2 regions of the Venatoribacter cucullus genome follow, and region 2 is predicted to be linked to the other one. Evidence: predicted binding sites of a transcription regulator. Region 2 holds the regulator's gene; the other holds the start of a gene.

Region 1 (8,391 bases), 880 kb from region 2:
AATTACGGGTGGTGGATGTGGAAAATCAGCATTTAAATACCAACCATGCGGTCATCGGTTATTACACCGCCAAGTCATGGAATTTACCGAAAGTATTGTGCGATGTTATTGCCGAACACCACAGCGCCACCCGCTATTTCACCAGCGACCATATTAAAGATTCGGAAGGCAAAACCCTGCTGGCTATTTTAAAACTGGCTGAGCATATCTGTGGTAATTACCACATTCTCGGGCGTCAGCAGGTGGATCTGGAATGGGAAAATATCGGCACCGAAGTGCTTACCTATCTGGGGCTGGGTGAATACGACATAGAACAAATGCAGCTGAACTTTTCAGAAATGGGCATTGGTTTCCAGAACTATCGTTATTAAACAATTTATCGTTATCAAACAATAAAAAAGCCGGAACCTGACACACAGATTCCGGCTTTTTTATTCGTGAGACGACGCCGGGCGTTAATCCCGGGCGTTCATATAGGCCTGTTCGGTTACCGCATGATAAGCGCGGATCTGGTCGGTGTAGGTGCTCATTGAATCGTAAACCTTCTGCGCCATCGGATCCGACGCAGCAATATCGTTCAGCACCTCGGCAGAAATGCCTTTTAAATGCTGCAGCACATCATCCGGTAATGGCCGTAATTGCACCCCATGTTTTTGCTGCATATCGTTCAGCGCCTGCATGCTGCGGGCCGTCATTTCTGCCAGCATTTTATCGTTCACGGCCTGCGCCGCAACGCGGACAATGGCCTGCAAATCGGCCGGTAAGCGTTCAAAGGCCGGTTTATTAATCATTAATTCAATCAGCGAACCGGGTTCGTGCCAGCCGGGGTAGTAATAATATTTGGCTGCCTTGTGCAGACCAAAGGCCAGATCGTTATAAGGGCCGACCCACTCGGTGGCGTCAATCGCACCGGTTTGCAGGGCGGTAAAGACTTCGCCACCCGGCAGCATCACCGGCGTACCACCAGCACGGGCCAGCACTTCGCCACCGAGACCGGGAATACGCATTTTCAGACCTTTCAGATCCGCCACGCTGTTAATTTCTTTATTAAACCAACCGGCCATCTGAATGCCGCTGTTACCCGCCGGAAACACCACCAGATTAAACGGCGCGTACAGCTCAGTCAGCAGCTCCTGGCCACCGCCGTATTGCATCCAGCTGTTCATTTCCAGCGCCGTCATACCAAAGGGCACGGTGGTAAAAAACTGCGCCGCGACGGCCTTGCCTTTCCAGTAATAAGGGCTGCTGTGGCCCATTTCAGCAGTGCCTTGCGACACCGCATCAAAGACCTCCAGCGCCGGTACCAGTTCGCCCGCCCCGTAAACTTTTATCTGCAAGCGGCCGGCTGACATCTCATTTACAACCTGAGCAAAATGCTCGGCTGAGGTGCCCAGACCGGGAAAGTTTTTCGGCCAGGAGGTGACCATTTTCCAGCGGAAGGTTTGTTGTTCAGCCTGCGTCTGGTTAGCGGCCTGTTCCTGCTGACAGGCACTGAGCAACAGCACCGACAGCATCGGCAACAAAAACCGGATAACTATTTTTTTCATTATTTTATCTCCCGTTATAACGGCTGTAATTTTGCAAAACTGACCACCAGCCATTTACTGCCGGCTTCTTCAAAATTCACCTGCACACGCAGGCCGTTACCCTGGCCTTCAAACTGCAGCACCGTCCCTTCACCAAATAATTCATGCCGCACCAGCTGACCCAGGGTGTAGGGTAAATCGCCATGTACGAACGACGGCTTACCCGTCACCGGGCTGCGTGCGGTTAACGGCCGGCTGACGGTATTTTTTAACCGCACTTCCTGAATTAAAGCGGCCGGAATTTCTTTAATAAAGCGTGACGGATTACTGAAGTTTTCCTGGCCATGCAAACGCCGGCTTTCGGCGTGGGTAATGACCAGTTTTTCCATGGCCCGGGTGATGCCGACATAAGCCAGCCGGCGTTCTTCTTCCAGACCGTCGGGGTCATCCATCGACATTTTATGCGGAAACAAGCCTTCCTCCAGACCGGCCAGCACCACCTGCGGAAATTCCAGACCCTTGGCCGAGTGCAGCGTCATCAGTTGTACGGCGTCTTCGTATTCATCGGCCTGACCATCGCCGGCATCCAGTGCCGCCCGGTCAAGAAACTGCGCCAGCTCACTGCGGGCGGCGTCTTCGGTTTCGTCCTCTTCTTCGGCAGCAAACTGGCGGGCGGCGTTAATTAATTCTTCCAGGTTGTCGATGCGGGCCTGACCTTTTTCACCCTTTTCTTTGCGGTGATGTTCAATCAGCCCACTCTGGGTAATCACCTGATCGACGATTTCATGCAGGGCCAGCCCCTGGGTCGCGGCTTCCAGTTCCGTCACCAGATCGACAAAACTCTGCACCGCGGCGGCGGCCCGTTTGGGCAACATATTGTGGGTTAAGGCCAGCGCCAGCGCTTCCCATAATGAACAGCCCTGATCACGGGCTACGGTGCGTAATAATTCGACGGTTTTTTCACCAATGGCCCGGGCCGGTACGTTAATAACGCGCTCCACCGACGGATCGTCCATGGGGTTCAGCAATAAGCGCAGATAAGCCAGCGCATTTTTAATTTCCAGCCGTTCATAGAACCGCTGGCCACCATAAATACGGTAGGGAATGCCGGCCTGTAAAAAGGCTTCTTCCAGGGTGCGTGACTGGGCGTTGGAGCGATAGAGAATCGCCATTTCGGTGCGCTGACGGCCGCTACGTGCCCAGCTATCCACCAGGTCGGCAATGTAACGCGCTTCATCCTGCTCATTAAAGGCGCTGTACAGGGCAATGGGCGCGCCTTCTTCGCCTTCGGTAATCAGGTTTTTACCCAACCGGCCGCTGTTGTTGGCAATAACCGCGTTGGCGGCATCCAGGATGGTGCGGGTGGAGCGATAATTCTGCTCCAGTTTAATTAATTCAGCGCCAGGAAAATCCTGCTGAAAATGGCGGATATTATCAATGTTGGCACCGCGCCAGCCGTAAATGGACTGGTCGTCATCGCCCACCGCCATCACCGAAATTTTGTCGCCGGCCAGCATGCGGATCCAGGCGCACTGAATGTTGTTGGTATCCTGAAATTCGTCGACCAGAATATGGCGGAAACGCTGCTGGTAATGCTGCAATAAATCCGGATGCTGCAGCCATAATTCATGCGCGCGCAGCAGAATTTCGCCAAAATCCACCAACCCGCCCTGCTGGCAGGTTTGTTCGTACAGGTGGTACACCTCAAGCATGGTGCGGCCGAAGGGATCGTTGGCGGGCATAACATGGGCAGCGCGGCGGCCTTCGTCTTTCTGGCCGTTAATAAACCACTGGATCTGCTTCGGCGGGTAGCGGCTGTCGTCGATATTGGCTTCTTTCATCACCCGTTTAATCAGCCGCAGCTGGTCATCGCTGTCGAGAATCTGAAAATTCTGCGGCAGCCTGGCTTCACGCCAGTGCAGTTTCAGAAAGCGGTGTGCCAGTCCGTGAAAGGTCCCCACCCACATGCCATTCGCCGGAATGCTCAGCAACTGCTCCAGGCGGTTGTTCATTTCCTTGGCGGCTTTATTGGTGAAGGTTACCGCCATTACCGCAAAGGGTGATACGCCCTCAACCTGCAGCAGCCAGGCAATGCGATGCACCAGCACCCGGGTTTTACCCGAGCCGGCGCCGGCCAGTACCAGCTGGTGCCGGGAGTTGGCAGCCACCGCATTACGCTGGCCGTCGTTAAGCTGATCGAGTAATAAAGAAATATCCATAGCGCGCCACTTCGTGTTGAGCGCGCAGTCTAGCAAAAGGCTGGATATCTATACACCCAGGCCAATGGACAATTTTCAGCCAACACCAAGGATTTGTTACGCGTCGCCACCGCCCGTGCTTATAATCCGGCCATCCCTGTAACGGAACCCGACTGTGAGCCATCGTCCGATCCTGACCGACATTACTGCCGCCATCCCTTCCCTGCGTAAATCCGAGGTGAAAGTGGCGGAGTACGTGCTGAAATACGCCCAGCAGGTGATCCACATGCGGATTGTCGACCTGGCGCAGGAAGCACAGGTGAGCGAGCCCACCATCGTGCGATTCTGCCGGGCCATTGGCTGCAACGGGTTTCAGGAATTCAAAGTCCGTATCGCTCAGGAGATGGCCGTCGCCAATAATATCGGCCAGTTTGCCATTGCCGAAGACGACAGCATCGGCGATATCTGCGACAAAATTGCCGATACCACCATCCAGCGTCTGCATCAGGTGAAAGCCCAGCTGCAAAGCCCGCAGGTGGCCGCTGCCGCCATTGCCCTGAGCAACGCCCGCCGGGTGGAGTTTTACGGTTTTGGCGCGTCCGGCGCCGTGGCCATTGACGCCCAGCATAAATTTTTCCGTCTGCAGGTGGCCACGGCGGCCTACAGCGATCCGCACATGCAGGCGATGTCGGCCGTTACCCTCAGCGAACAGGATGTGGTGGTGGCCATTTCCCAAAGTGGCCGCACCAAAGATTTGCTGCATTCGGTGCAGCTGGCGCAGCATTATGGCGCGCAGGTGGTCAGCCTGGCGCCGGCCAACACCCCGCTCAGTCAACTGGCTGACCTGCCCATTGATATCAATATTGAAGAAGACACCGAACAGTTCACGCCGATGACGTCGCGCATCGCCCACCTGATGGTGATTGATATGCTGGCCGTGGCGGTAACCCAGCGCCGCGGGCCGGAATTTATCACCCACCTGAATGCCATTAAGCGCAGCATTCATTCCCTGCGTATTGAGCCGGATTGATTCTTTTGAATAAGACTATTCGCGCCACAATCTGATATTGCCATTGAGTTTTTTCTTAAAAACGCCCTTTCCCTGACGGATGTAATCCGTACTTTTCCCGTCCTTTCTACGCTTCCGGCTCATTAACGCCGGATCTTATCGGTGCAAAAAATTTGGCGATTTAATGCTCTGCTGTCATGCTACTGCAACCAATAAGAAGAAAAATCGCAACCGGATCTGTTGTGATCAAAACCCGAGGAGTCGACGATGGAAGTTGCTGCAAAAATTGAAGCGCACGAAGAAGTGGTCTCATTTGACCAACAAGGAAATGTGGTTGTGAACAAAGACAGCTGCATGTCGAAAAAACTGATGGCCCGCCGGGCTATTGAAGCCCACCTCGAACGTAAACGCCTGGAGCAGAATATCGAAGATTATTATTTCGATTAAATGCTCTGAGAAAACCGCCAACCGGCGGTTTTTTTATGTCTGCTGAATATTCTCCGCCGTCACAACAATAAAAAAAACCGGTCAGCATGCTGACCGGCTTTCCCCTTATGCCCCGATACGCGGGACGCTTTTGCAGAACTTACTTGGTAGTGAATTCCGGGTACGCTTCCATGCCGCACTCGGTAATATCCACACCAGAATATTCCTGATCTTCGGTTACACGCAGACCAAACAGTGTTTTGATGATCAGCCATACGATCAGTGATGCACCAAATACCCAGACAAAGATGGTCAGTGCGCCGGCCAGCTGGCCGAAGAACGAAGTGCCATCGGCAGTGAACGGTACCACCAGCAAGCCATACAGACCCACCACACCGTGGACAGAAATCGCACCCACCGGATCATCGATTTTGACTTTATCCATCATCAGAATCGACAGGACTACCAGTAAACCACCACCAAAACCGATCAGGGTTGCTACCAGCGGCAGCGGAGTATCCGGGCTGGCAGTAATGGCAACCAGGCCAGCCAGAGCACCGTTCAGCGCCATGGTCAGATCCGCTTTGCGGAAGAACAGATAACCCAGCAGCAGAGCACCGATCAGACCACCGGCGGCAGCCGCGTTGGTGTTCAGGAATACCAGAGCTACAGAATGTGCATTGCCGATATCGCCGAGTTTCAGCACCGAACCACCGTTGAAACCGAACCAGCCCATCCACAGGATGAAGGTACCCAGAGTGGCCAGCGGCAGGTTAGCACCCGGGATGGCACGGATTTCACCGTTCGGGCCGTATTTGCCTTTACGGGCACCCAGCAGAATTACACCCGCCAAAGCCGCAGCAGCACCCGCCAGGTGAACGATGCCTGAACCGGCGAAGTCTTTGAAGCCCATATCGCCCAGATTGTACAGACCGAATACAGACTCACCGCCCCAGGTCCAGGAACCTTCCATCGGGTAAATAACAGCAGTCATCACCACCGCGAAGGCCAGGAAAGCCCACAGCTTCATCCGCTCAGCCACCGCGCCGGATACAATCGACATAGCGGTTGCTACGAATACCACCTGGAAGAAGAAGTCGGATGCACCGGAGTAGATAGAACCCCCCTGGAAACCGTCTTCACGGGCCGCAAATTCGCCCAGCACGGCTGCTGTATCCACTTCGGTAATACCCGACAGGAAGTAACCGCCGCCGTACATAATCTGATAACCGCACACCAGATACATGGTGCAGGCAATAGAAAAGAGAGCAACGTTTTTGGTAAGAATTTCAGTGGTGTTTTTAGAACGGACCAGGCCCGCTTCCAGCATGGCGAAACCTGCCGCCATCCACATTACTAACGCGCCACACACCAGAAAATAAAAGGTGTCCATGGCGTATTGAAGTTCATAGATATTGTTTTCCATGATAAGCCCCCCGCATAAGGCTCTGATTCATTCAAAAAGAAAAGATCGATCAGATCGCGTCTGCGCCGGTCTCGCCGGTACGGATACGGATAATCTGTTCCAGATTGGTAACAAAAATTTTGCCGTCGCCGATTTTGCCGGTGTTGGCCGCTTTGGTAATGGCTTCAATTACTTTGTCGGTGAGGTCATCAGAAACAGCCACATCGATTTTTACTTTGGGCAGAAAATCCACCACATATTCAGCACCACGATACAGTTCAGTGTGACCTTTCTGACGGCCGAAACCTTTCACTTCGGTCACTGTGATGCCCTGAACGCCGATTTCGGACAGTGCTTCACGCACATCGTCCAATTTGAACGGCTTAACCACAGCAGTAATGAGTTTCATAGAAAAACCCCTTTGTTAAATGCTTTAAAGTTGATTCACAGCCCGTGCGGGGGCACGGGCTATTGTAAGCGTTTTACAGTTCAATAGGCAGGCTGTAGCTCACCTGGAACAGGGCGCGTTGAGAAATATCGCCGTCTACAATCTTGCTGACACCAAAGGCAATGTTGTCGTTGTATTGGTAAGACAGATCAACGTGGGTGTACTCAGAGGCTGCATCAGCAGTCTGATTGCCGATAACAACACCAAACTTGTCATAGCCGTAAGAAAGCTTTGCATACAGGTAGTCTTCGCCGCCCATGGCATTTTTATCATCAGCAACAGGCACAGTCAGAGACAATCCCAACCCTGAAAAACCAACACTTGCGGTCAGCTCAACAAATTGGCCAAGATCGATTTTAGTGGTTGGGTATACATATCCCAGCACATTCACATCGTAGGAGAAGTCACCAGACTCACCACCAAAACCGAAATACACATTGTATTCATCACCAGCAGCGGTATCACCAGAAGTACCCCACACACCGGCGTAAGCACCGGAGTCATGTGCATAATCCAGAGCACCGGAAACAGCAGGAGTGCCTGACCCCATCAATAAGCCACGGAAGATGTAGTTATTGGCAACAGCAGCCGATGCCGACACTTCCGCCTGAACAGCCTGAACACCCACCAGACCTGCAGACATAACACCAGCCAGAGCGATTACTTGAGACAGTTTCTTCATGGTTCATTCCTTTATACAGTTAAGGATTTCTTTCGGTTAAACCCGTTTGGTGCGCACTGTTTTATTTCCGCGCTCACCACGTAACTGTCCTATAGCAGCCGCTGTGCCAACTTTTAAAAACAATCAGCCAGCCCGCATAAACACTGGCTTTAATAATTTAATTTCGGGATTTAAGACAGCGCAGCGGATCAAAAACGGACCACCAAAGAAATAAATGTGCACTTAAAGTGCATCGCTTTTTTCAGGCATGCACCAAAGCCGTGCAATTCTGCTGAGGGATTTGTCAGGGGTTCAGAAGAAGCGCCTAAACGGCTACCTGCATGCTAAGATCGCAGCCAGATTCACTGACTGAGACTCTTGACTATGATGAACCCGGAACAGATCCGCCAACGCATCCAGGACATGTTGCAACAAGGCCCGCTGGCCGGCTTGTCGGGTGAAATAAAACTGCTGCTGCAAAGCCAGCTGCAGGCGCTGCTGACCAGTGCGGATCTGGTCAGCCGGGAAGAGTTTGACGTGCAGAGTGAAGCGCTGCGCCGCACCCGGCAACGCCTGGAAGAGCTGGAAGCACGGCTGAGCGTACTGGAACAACAACAGCCGTAGCAGCCAGGTCAGACCGCTACCAGCGCATCCAGATGATTACGCACATGCAGCCAATGGGCGGCGGCATAGGCCTGTTTATCCAGCGCACCGTAAG
Region 2 (8,391 bases):
GAATGAATTTCTGGTGCTGGAATACGCCGGCAACGCCAAGCTGTATGTGCCGGTGTCGTCGCTGCACCTGATTTCGCGCTACGGCGGCGCCGAAGAAGGCGGCGCGCCGTTAAGCAAACTCGGCACCGATAAATGGGCCCAGGCCAAGCGTAAAGCGGCCGAGAAAATCCGCGATACCGCCGCCGAACTGCTGGATATTTACGCCCGCCGCGAAGCCCGCAAAGGCTATGCGTTCAGCGGCCCGGATGAAGAATACGAGCGCTTTGCCGCCGGCTTCCCGTTTGAGGAAACCCCCGACCAGCAATCGGCCATTGATGCCGTCATTAAGGATATGTGCTCACCACGGCCCATGGACCGGCTGGTGTGCGGTGACGTCGGCTTCGGTAAAACCGAAGTGGCCATGCGGGCGGCCTTTCTGGCCGTTCAGAGTGGTAAACAGGTGGCGGTGCTGGTGCCCACCACCTTGCTGGCGCAGCAGCATTATCAGAATTTTGCCGACCGCTTTGCCGAATGGCCGGTAAAAGTAGACGTGCTGTCACGCTTTAAATCGGAAAAAGAAACCCAGCAGGCGCTGGAACGGATGCTGGACGGCAAAACCGACATTGTGGTCGGTACCCATAAACTGCTGCAGAACAATGTTAAGTTCGAGCATCTGGGCCTGCTGATCATCGACGAAGAACACCGCTTTGGTGTGCAGCAGAAAGAGCGCATCAAATCGCTGCGGGCCGAGGTGGATATCCTCACCCTTACCGCCACGCCGATTCCGCGGACCCTGAACATGGCCATGGCCAGCATCCGCGATCTGTCCATTATTGCCACCCCGCCGGCCAAGCGCTTAAGCGTGAAAACCTTTGTCCGCCAGCACGACGAACCCACCATCAAAGAAGCGGTACTGCGGGAAATTCTGCGCGGCGGGCAGGTGTATTACCTGCACAATGAAGTGAAAACCATCGAAAAAACCGCCCGCGATCTGGCCGAGGCCATTCCCGAAGCACGGGTGGTGGTGGCCCATGGGCAGATGTCAGAACGTCAGCTGGAAAGCGTGATGGCCGACTTCTACCACAAACGTTTTAACGTACTGGTCTGTACCACCATTATCGAAACCGGTATCGACGTACCCTCGGCCAACACCATCATTATCGACCGTGCCGACAAGTTCGGTTTAGCCCAGCTGCACCAGCTGCGCGGCCGGGTTGGGCGCTCACACCATCAGGCCTATGCCTATCTGCTGACCCCGCCGCCGAAAACTATGACTCAGGATGCCGAAAAACGCCTGGACGCCATTTCCGCCGCCCAGGACTTAGGCGCCGGCTTTATGCTGGCCACCCACGATCTGGAAATCCGCGGTGCCGGTGAGCTGCTGGGTGAAGAACAAAGTGGCCAGATCGAAACCATCGGCTTTACCCTGTACATGGAGATGCTGGAGCAGGCCGTGAAAGCCATGAAGGCCGGCAAAATGCCCGCTGCTGATCTGGCCATTAACCACGGTACCGAGGTAAACCTGCACATTCCGGCGCTGATTCCGGCCGATTATCTGCCCGATGTTAATGGCCGCCTGACGCTGTACAAACGCATTGCCAGTGCCGCCGACGAACTGCAGTTGCGTGAATTGCAGGTAGAAATGATCGACCGTTTCGGCCTGTTACCGGAACCGGTCAAAAATCTGTTCCGGCAGGCGGCGCTGAAACTGCAACTCACCCCGTTAGGCATTGCCAAACTGGACGCCGGCGAGCAGAGTGGCCGTATTGAATTTGCCGCCCAGACCAGCATCAACCCCTTCACGCTGGTGCGACTGGTACAAAGCAAATCCAAAACGTTTAAGCTCGAAGGTGGCAATACCCTGAAATTCAGCCTGAATATGGCGGGTATTGAACAACGCTTTCATCAGATCGAACAGATCATTACCGAATTGCAAAAGGACCCGAATCCGTGATGCCGCGCTTTTCTGTTGTCTTCGCCAGTACCCTGTTGTTCTGCAGCCTGAATCTGCAGGCCGCCCCCTGGTACCGCGTAGAGGTTGTTTTGGTGGCGTACCAGAATCCGCAGCTGATCGGTGATGAACAATGGCCCGATGCACTGCCGCTGCCGCAGGCCGAAGCCCGCGCCCCCGATCTGCGCTGGTGGCATACCCCACCCGTTAGCGGCTATAACGCCCTGCTGGCCGGGTTTGGTTTTAGCCGGCCGCCGGTTGCCGGCTGGGACCTGCCACTGCAACCCTTACCCAACCGGCATCTGCAAGCCGAGGCAGAACGCCTGCAAAAACATCCGGATATGCAGGTGATCTGGCATCAGGCCTGGGTAGAGCCCATTCAGGAGCAGGAACAGGCCATTGTGCATCCGCTGGATATCCGCCTTACGGACCAGCTGGATATTCACCTGAGCGGCAGCATTAGTCTGCATCGCAGCCGGTTTCTGCATGTAAGTACTGACATCGTGGTGCAGCATTTTGAACCGTCACTGGTGCCGGCACTGGCCGATCTGCAGCCGTTAAACAGCCCGATCCGCAGCGATTACCGCACCGATCTGCTGACACAGGCCGCCATTGCCAGCTCCGCCAGCGAAGAAACAGCACCCGTGCCAGTGCGGGCTGCGCACATTCAGCAAAGCCGGCGCATGCGCAGTGGCGAACTGCACTACATTGACCACCCATTGCTGGGCATTGTGGTGAAAGTGGTGCCGGTGACCGACGCCAGCAGCCTCTGAGCCCCGGCGCCGCCAGCGGCTAAAGCGCGGTTACAACCGCGCCAGCGTCGCCGCCAGTAAATCACGCACCTGCTGCATGCCACTGGCAATCACGTTATTGATGTAGTCCATGGTGATCTCCCCGTCACTCTTACCCGCGGCCGGGTTCACCACCAGACAGATACAGGCGTAGGGAATCCCCAGCTCACGCGCCAGCACCGCTTCCGGCATACCGGTCATACCAACCAGATCACAGCCGTCTTTTTCCATGCGGCTGATTTCAGCGATGGTTTCCAGCCGCGGCCCCTGGGTGGCGCCATATACGCCGCCATCCAGCGCAGCAATACCGGCATTTTTCGCCGCCTGCACGATGGCACGGCGCAATGTTTCGTCGTAGGGATGGGTAAAATCAATGTGCTGTAACGGCCGGAATTCACCGTCAAAAAAGGTACTGTCACGGCCCCAGGTGTAATCAATCAGCTGCTGCGGCACCGCAATCACACCCGACTGCATGGCCGGAGTAATACCACCGACGGCGTTCACCGCAATAATGGCATCCACGCCCTGCTGCTGCAGTGCCAGCAGGTTGGCGCGGTAATTCACCTTATGCGGCGGCACCGCGTGTGGGTGACCGTGGCGGGCCAGAAACACCACCTCTTTGCCGGCCCACTGGCCGCTGTGCAAAGGCGACGAGGGTTGGCCGAGCGGGGTTTCCACAACCAGCGCCGGATTCAGCTGCGGGCCTTGCAGCTGGGTTAAACCAGTGCCACCAATAATGGCAATATTCTGGAACGACATAACAATCGGCTTCCTGTTCGTTTATTCCTGCCAGAGGGCCGCCAGACGCTGGCGGATCTGTTGTTGACGAGCCGCATCCACCACGGTGGTGGCCGGCCCCTGCAAATACGCTAATGACAGCGCGGTAAACTCACCCGCCGCGCGTAAGCCACGGGCGGCATCAATTACCTGCTGCGCCGCGACCCGGTCGTTACACACCAGCAAGGCATTGGCGCCGGCGGCGGCGGCGGCCTGCGCCCGGCCGGCATAGTCGCCGGCGCTGGCGGCACCGGCCATGGATAAATCATCGCTGAAAATCACGCCCTCAAACTGCAACTGGCGGCGCAGAATTTCCTGCAGCCAGAGCGCAGAAAAACCCGCCGTATACTGCGCATCAACAGCCGGATAGACCACGTGAGCCGGCATAATACCGGCCAGCAAACCAGACTGAATTAAGGCAGCAAAAGGAGCAATATCGGTTTGCAATTGGGGCCACGGCCGCTCATCCACCGGCAAGGCCAGATGTGAGTCCGCCGCCACCGCCCCATGACCGGGAAAATGCTTGCCCACGGCCGCCATACCGGCCTGCTGCATACCGGCAATAAAAGCCCCGGCCAGGCGGGTAACGGTGGCAGCATCATGGCCGAACGCCCGATCACCGATCACCTGGGACACATCGCGTTCAATATCCAGTACCGGGGCAAAACTCAGATGCACACCACAGGCGCGCACTTCCGCCGCCATCAGCCAACCCAGTTCCTGTGCCAGCTCAAGTGCTTCCGGAGGATTGCGGTGGTAAATCTGCTCCAGCGTCAGCATCGGCGGTAACCGGGTAAAGCCCGTACGAAAACGCTGCACCCGGCCGCCTTCCTGATCGGCACAGAGCAGCAAATCCGGACGCAACTCACGAATGGCCGCCGTCAGCTCCTGCAGTTGCTGCGGTGACTGGTAATTACGGGCAAAGAAAATGAGACCGCTGAGTTCCGGCTGGCGCAAAAACTCATGATCCTCCGGACTCAACTGCAGACCGGCAAGATCGGCGATCACGCCGACGGCGTGGGTCAGAGATTGCGGCATGGAATCCTCGCAAAACTGTGCTCCTGAATCCATACCGGCGTCCCCGGTGGCGCCAGAGCAAACAGCAGTAATAAATCGGCATTGTGCATACGGATACAACCGTGCGAAGCCGGTACGCCCATGGGTTCGGAATCGGGCGTGCCGTGGATATAAATAAAGCGGCGCATGCTATCGACATTACCCAATCGGTTACGGCCGGTTTCCTGGCCTTGCAGCCATAAAATGCGGGTCAGAATCCAATCCCGGTCAGGTTGCTGCTGCGCCAGTTGCGGCGAATATATTTCACCGGTGACACGACGACCACGGAAGACGGCATTCAGCGGCGCACCCGCACCAATCGCGGCACGGATACGGTGCCAGCCACGCGGGGTCTGCTCTGACCCCTGCTGCTCACCCGGGCCGTTCTTCGCCGTGGATACCGGAAAAACATGGCAGACACCAGCACTGGCAATACGCAGCTGCTGATCTGCCAGGGAAATTTCTATCAGGGGAGTGACGCTGGCGCCATCACGGATCATAAAATCCATCTCAATACCGGAAAACGCTCAGTGTATTCCGGTGCGCGTTACTGAGCCTGATGGGGCGCGTTCAAACCGGACGCGAGGAAAGGTATCAATTTATCAATCACTTGCGCAACATCGGCGGCCTTGCCCAGATCATGTTCCGCCATCGCCGTAAGGGAATCGGCACCGGATAAGGTAAAGACCGTGGCGCCCAGCATAAAGTGGATACGCCAGAAACGTTCTTCATCGGATAAATCCGGCGTCGCAGCGGTAATCAGCTGCATAAACACCGTAAATACCGGCGCGTATTCTTTTTGCAGAAAGCGGCGCAGGTGGCCTTGCCCCTGGGTATAGGCCAGACCCAGCAGGCGCATAAAAATACCCAGCCGGCGCGGACTGTCGTGGCCGGCGTGCAGGGCCGTGCGCGACAGCAGCAATAATAACTCTCGCAGTTGTGGCTGCTGCTGGGGCAGCTGCTGGTGAATGGTCAGCAGCTCCTGCTCCAGCTGTTCACAGAAAGGCGCCAGGAAGCGGGCGAACACCGCCTGAATCAGCGATTTTTTTGAACCGAAGTGATAGTTCACTGCCGCCAGATTCACCCCCGCACGGGTGGTGATATTGCGCAATGATGTCTCCGCAAAGCCGCGCTCGGAAAACAGCTCTTCGGCGGCGTTAAGGATGCTTTTTACCGTATCTTTCTGTGCCATGGGGTTCCGGCTCCCGATAACTGCCGGAACCCCGGCAGCGTATAAAAACAAGTGTTTCAAACATACGTTTAAAACATAACAAAGGCAAGCACAGAGCATGCCGGACAAGACCACCGTCACATTACTCAGCAGAAATACGCCGGCTGACCGAGCACAAAGCGCAGACACTTCAGCCTTATGACACAGAAAAGGGTTTACAACCGGCAAAACACTGTATAAATTCACACCTACTGTATAGATCAACAGACTGGATAAGCATCATGATCAAGCTCACCGCCCGTCAGCAGCAGGTTCTGGATTTTATCCGCAAGGCCATTGAAGACACCGGCTTTCCGCCGACCCGCGCCGAAATCGCCACCGAACTGGGGTTCCGTTCCCCCAATGCCGCGGAAGAACACCTGAAAGCCCTGGCCCGTAAAGGCGCTATTGAAATGATGCCGGGCGCTTCCCGCGGCTTACGCATTGTTGAAGCCCAGAATCCCGGCCTGCCGATTGTTGGCCGGGTAGCCGCCGGTGAGCCCATTCTGGCGCAGGAACATATTGAAGATTACTGCACCATTCCGCCGGAGTTTTTCCATCCGCAAGCCGATTACCTGCTGGAAGTGCACGGCGACAGCATGAAAAACATTGGCATTATGAACGGTGATTACATTGCGGTGCATAAAGCCAGCACCGCCCGTAATGGTGAAATTGTGGTCGCCCGGGTGGGTGAAGAAGTAACGGTTAAACGCTACGAAAAACAGCGTACTCAGGTGGTTCTGCATCCTGAAAACGAAGATTACCAACCCATTCAGGTTGATCTGCGCGAACAGGAGTTCGCCATTGAAGGCCTGTATGTCGGCGTTGTCCGTCGCCACTGAAACTGTCAGAAATTTGCCGAGGTATGGTTATGCGTCAGTTATCTTTTACCATGTCTGAACCGGGCCTGGCCCTCAGTTCGGCTCTGCCGGTCACTGCCGACCACGCGGTCAGCGGCAGCCTGACCGAAATGATCGTCGGTGAAAGCAGTGCCATTCAGCCGATGCAATTATTGCCGCTGCTGGCCCAGTGCAATGCCCAGCAACGCTGGCTGATGTGGCTGAGCCCGCAACGCACGCTGAACAAGCAATGGCTGGAAAGTCTGGGGCTGGGTAAGTCGCCGGTGATTCATCTGGATTTATGCGCCGATACTCAGCTGGCGCTGTGCACCAAGGTACTGGCCGCCGCCAACAGCCACCTGATCATTGAATGGCAGGGCGAGCTGACGCGTGAAGAACGCCTGCAGCTGCGCCAGCAAGCCCAGCGCAGTGGCAGCCACGTGGTGCTGATTCAACGCCTGCCCTGAAGGTTCGGTCATAACGCGGCAGCATAAAAAAAGCCCTGTGCGTTTCCACGCCAGGGCTTTTTTATTACAGACACCGTCAGTGACTGTTTAATGCAAACGCTGCTGATACTCCGGCGTATCAAAATCATCACGCTCAACTTCCATACCGGACAACTCGCCCACTTTACGCACACCGGCTTCCAGCATTACCCGGGCAACGTCCAGATGATGCATCTGCAGACTGGCACGGGCGTCGTCGGAAAAATGAATGGATACCAGTGCATCACCGTCCTGATCGTCGGCGCGACGCAGGGCCACATCACCATTGGAAAGTTCTACGATTTCAAAAAAGCGTGCCATAACCGCCTCTCTAAACAGGGCGCGCGACTATATCACAGCAGTGCCCCAATAGCTTGAGGACGCCACAGAACAGTTAGTAATAAAAAGTAATTGAATAGAACAGAAACACGGCAGCCAACCGGCTGCCGTGTTGCAGTGCATCAGTTTTCGTGGCGACATTCAGCTTTCGTGACGATTAGCGCGCTGGGCATCGATCAGCCGTTCCAGCTGCCGGGACCAGCCGGCAACGTCGGTGGCGGGTTCGGCGGCGGTCAGCGGAATCAGATCAATACGCTGCGCCGGTGGCGCGGCAGCATCATCCTCGTCATGGCCGTTATCATGCTCATGGTCGTGATCATGGTGATGATGATGGTCGTCATGACGATGCCGGTGATGGCCTGCTGCGGCCGACGCCGGTGGCAGCATCTGGCGCTCCACCGCCAGCAGTAACTGCGCCAGCCAGCTGAACGGATCGGCCGCCAGCTGCTGCAGCTCGCGCACTTCTCCGGTGACCAATGGCATCTGTTGCAGCAACTGCTCCAGACTGCTGAATGGCTGGCGGTATGACGCCGCCTCGGCCAGTTCGTGCAGGTAACACAACCAGGCATCACGCAGCTGGTACAGCGCACTTTCCTGTAACGCCTGCTGTAATACCAGCTCGCCACACTGCTGTTGCTGCTCCTGCAGCAAACGGCACTGATAGAGTTTCTGATTGGTCTGGCGCAGCCAGTGCGACATGATCGTTAACCTCAGAAATCGATGCTTAAGCCGGCGTGCAGGCCATCACCGAGTTCATAACGGCTGCCGCCGCCATCGAGGCGGATACCGACATAGCGGTAACCCACAAACAAGCGGGCGGTCGGAATCATGCTGTATTGCAGACGCAGATCGGCGTTGATGATGTTATCGGCATCCGAAAACGACAGTACCGAAGGTGCGTAATAACCATAACCGGCCACACTCACATCGCGGTTCGCCGGAAAGGCATAGCGGAAAAAACCAC

The links. Region 2 encodes LexA, which represses DNA repair genes until DNA is damaged. Its sites were predicted from a motif close to TACTGTNTANNTANACAGTA; they were not measured.
Region 1: a site for LexA is predicted at 3,784-3,803, ahead of uvrD (DNA helicase II). Genes of this name have one in related genera too.

Annotation. Positions count from the first base shown of each region.
Region 1 covers NZ_CP046056.1:2,632,734-2,641,124, forward strand. Annotated here, with positions in the region: gene GJQ55_RS12420 (HDOD domain-containing protein) at 1-371, shown strand, start outside; gene GJQ55_RS12425 (TRAP transporter substrate-binding protein) at 456-1,547, opposite strand; gene uvrD (DNA helicase II) at 1,562-3,745, opposite strand; gene GJQ55_RS12435 (SIS domain-containing protein) at 3,900-4,754, shown strand; gene GJQ55_RS12440 (PA3496 family putative envelope integrity protein) at 5,001-5,180, shown strand; gene GJQ55_RS12445 (ammonium transporter) at 5,320-6,585, opposite strand; gene glnK (P-II family nitrogen regulator) at 6,635-6,973, opposite strand; gene GJQ55_RS12455 (TorF family putative porin) at 7,047-7,694, opposite strand; gene GJQ55_RS12460 (accessory factor UbiK family protein) at 8,058-8,297, shown strand; gene GJQ55_RS12465 (DUF1569 domain-containing protein) at 8,306-8,391, opposite strand, start outside.
Region 2 covers NZ_CP046056.1:1,756,168-1,764,558, forward strand. Annotated here, with positions in the region: gene mfd (transcription-repair coupling factor) at 1-1,933, shown strand, start outside; gene GJQ55_RS08370 (CsiV family protein) at 1,933-2,703, shown strand; gene GJQ55_RS08375 (S-methyl-5'-thioinosine phosphorylase) at 2,734-3,480, opposite strand; gene nagZ (beta-N-acetylhexosaminidase) at 3,502-4,536, opposite strand; gene GJQ55_RS08385 (L,D-transpeptidase) at 4,521-5,063, opposite strand; gene GJQ55_RS08390 (TetR/AcrR family transcriptional regulator) at 5,102-5,746, opposite strand; gene lexA (transcriptional repressor LexA) at 6,007-6,606, shown strand; gene GJQ55_RS08400 (cell division inhibitor SulA) at 6,636-7,070, shown strand; gene GJQ55_RS08405 (hypothetical protein) at 7,158-7,409, opposite strand; gene GJQ55_RS13385 (DUF6586 family protein) at 7,569-8,126, opposite strand; gene GJQ55_RS08415 (YfaZ family outer membrane protein) at 8,138-8,391, opposite strand, start outside.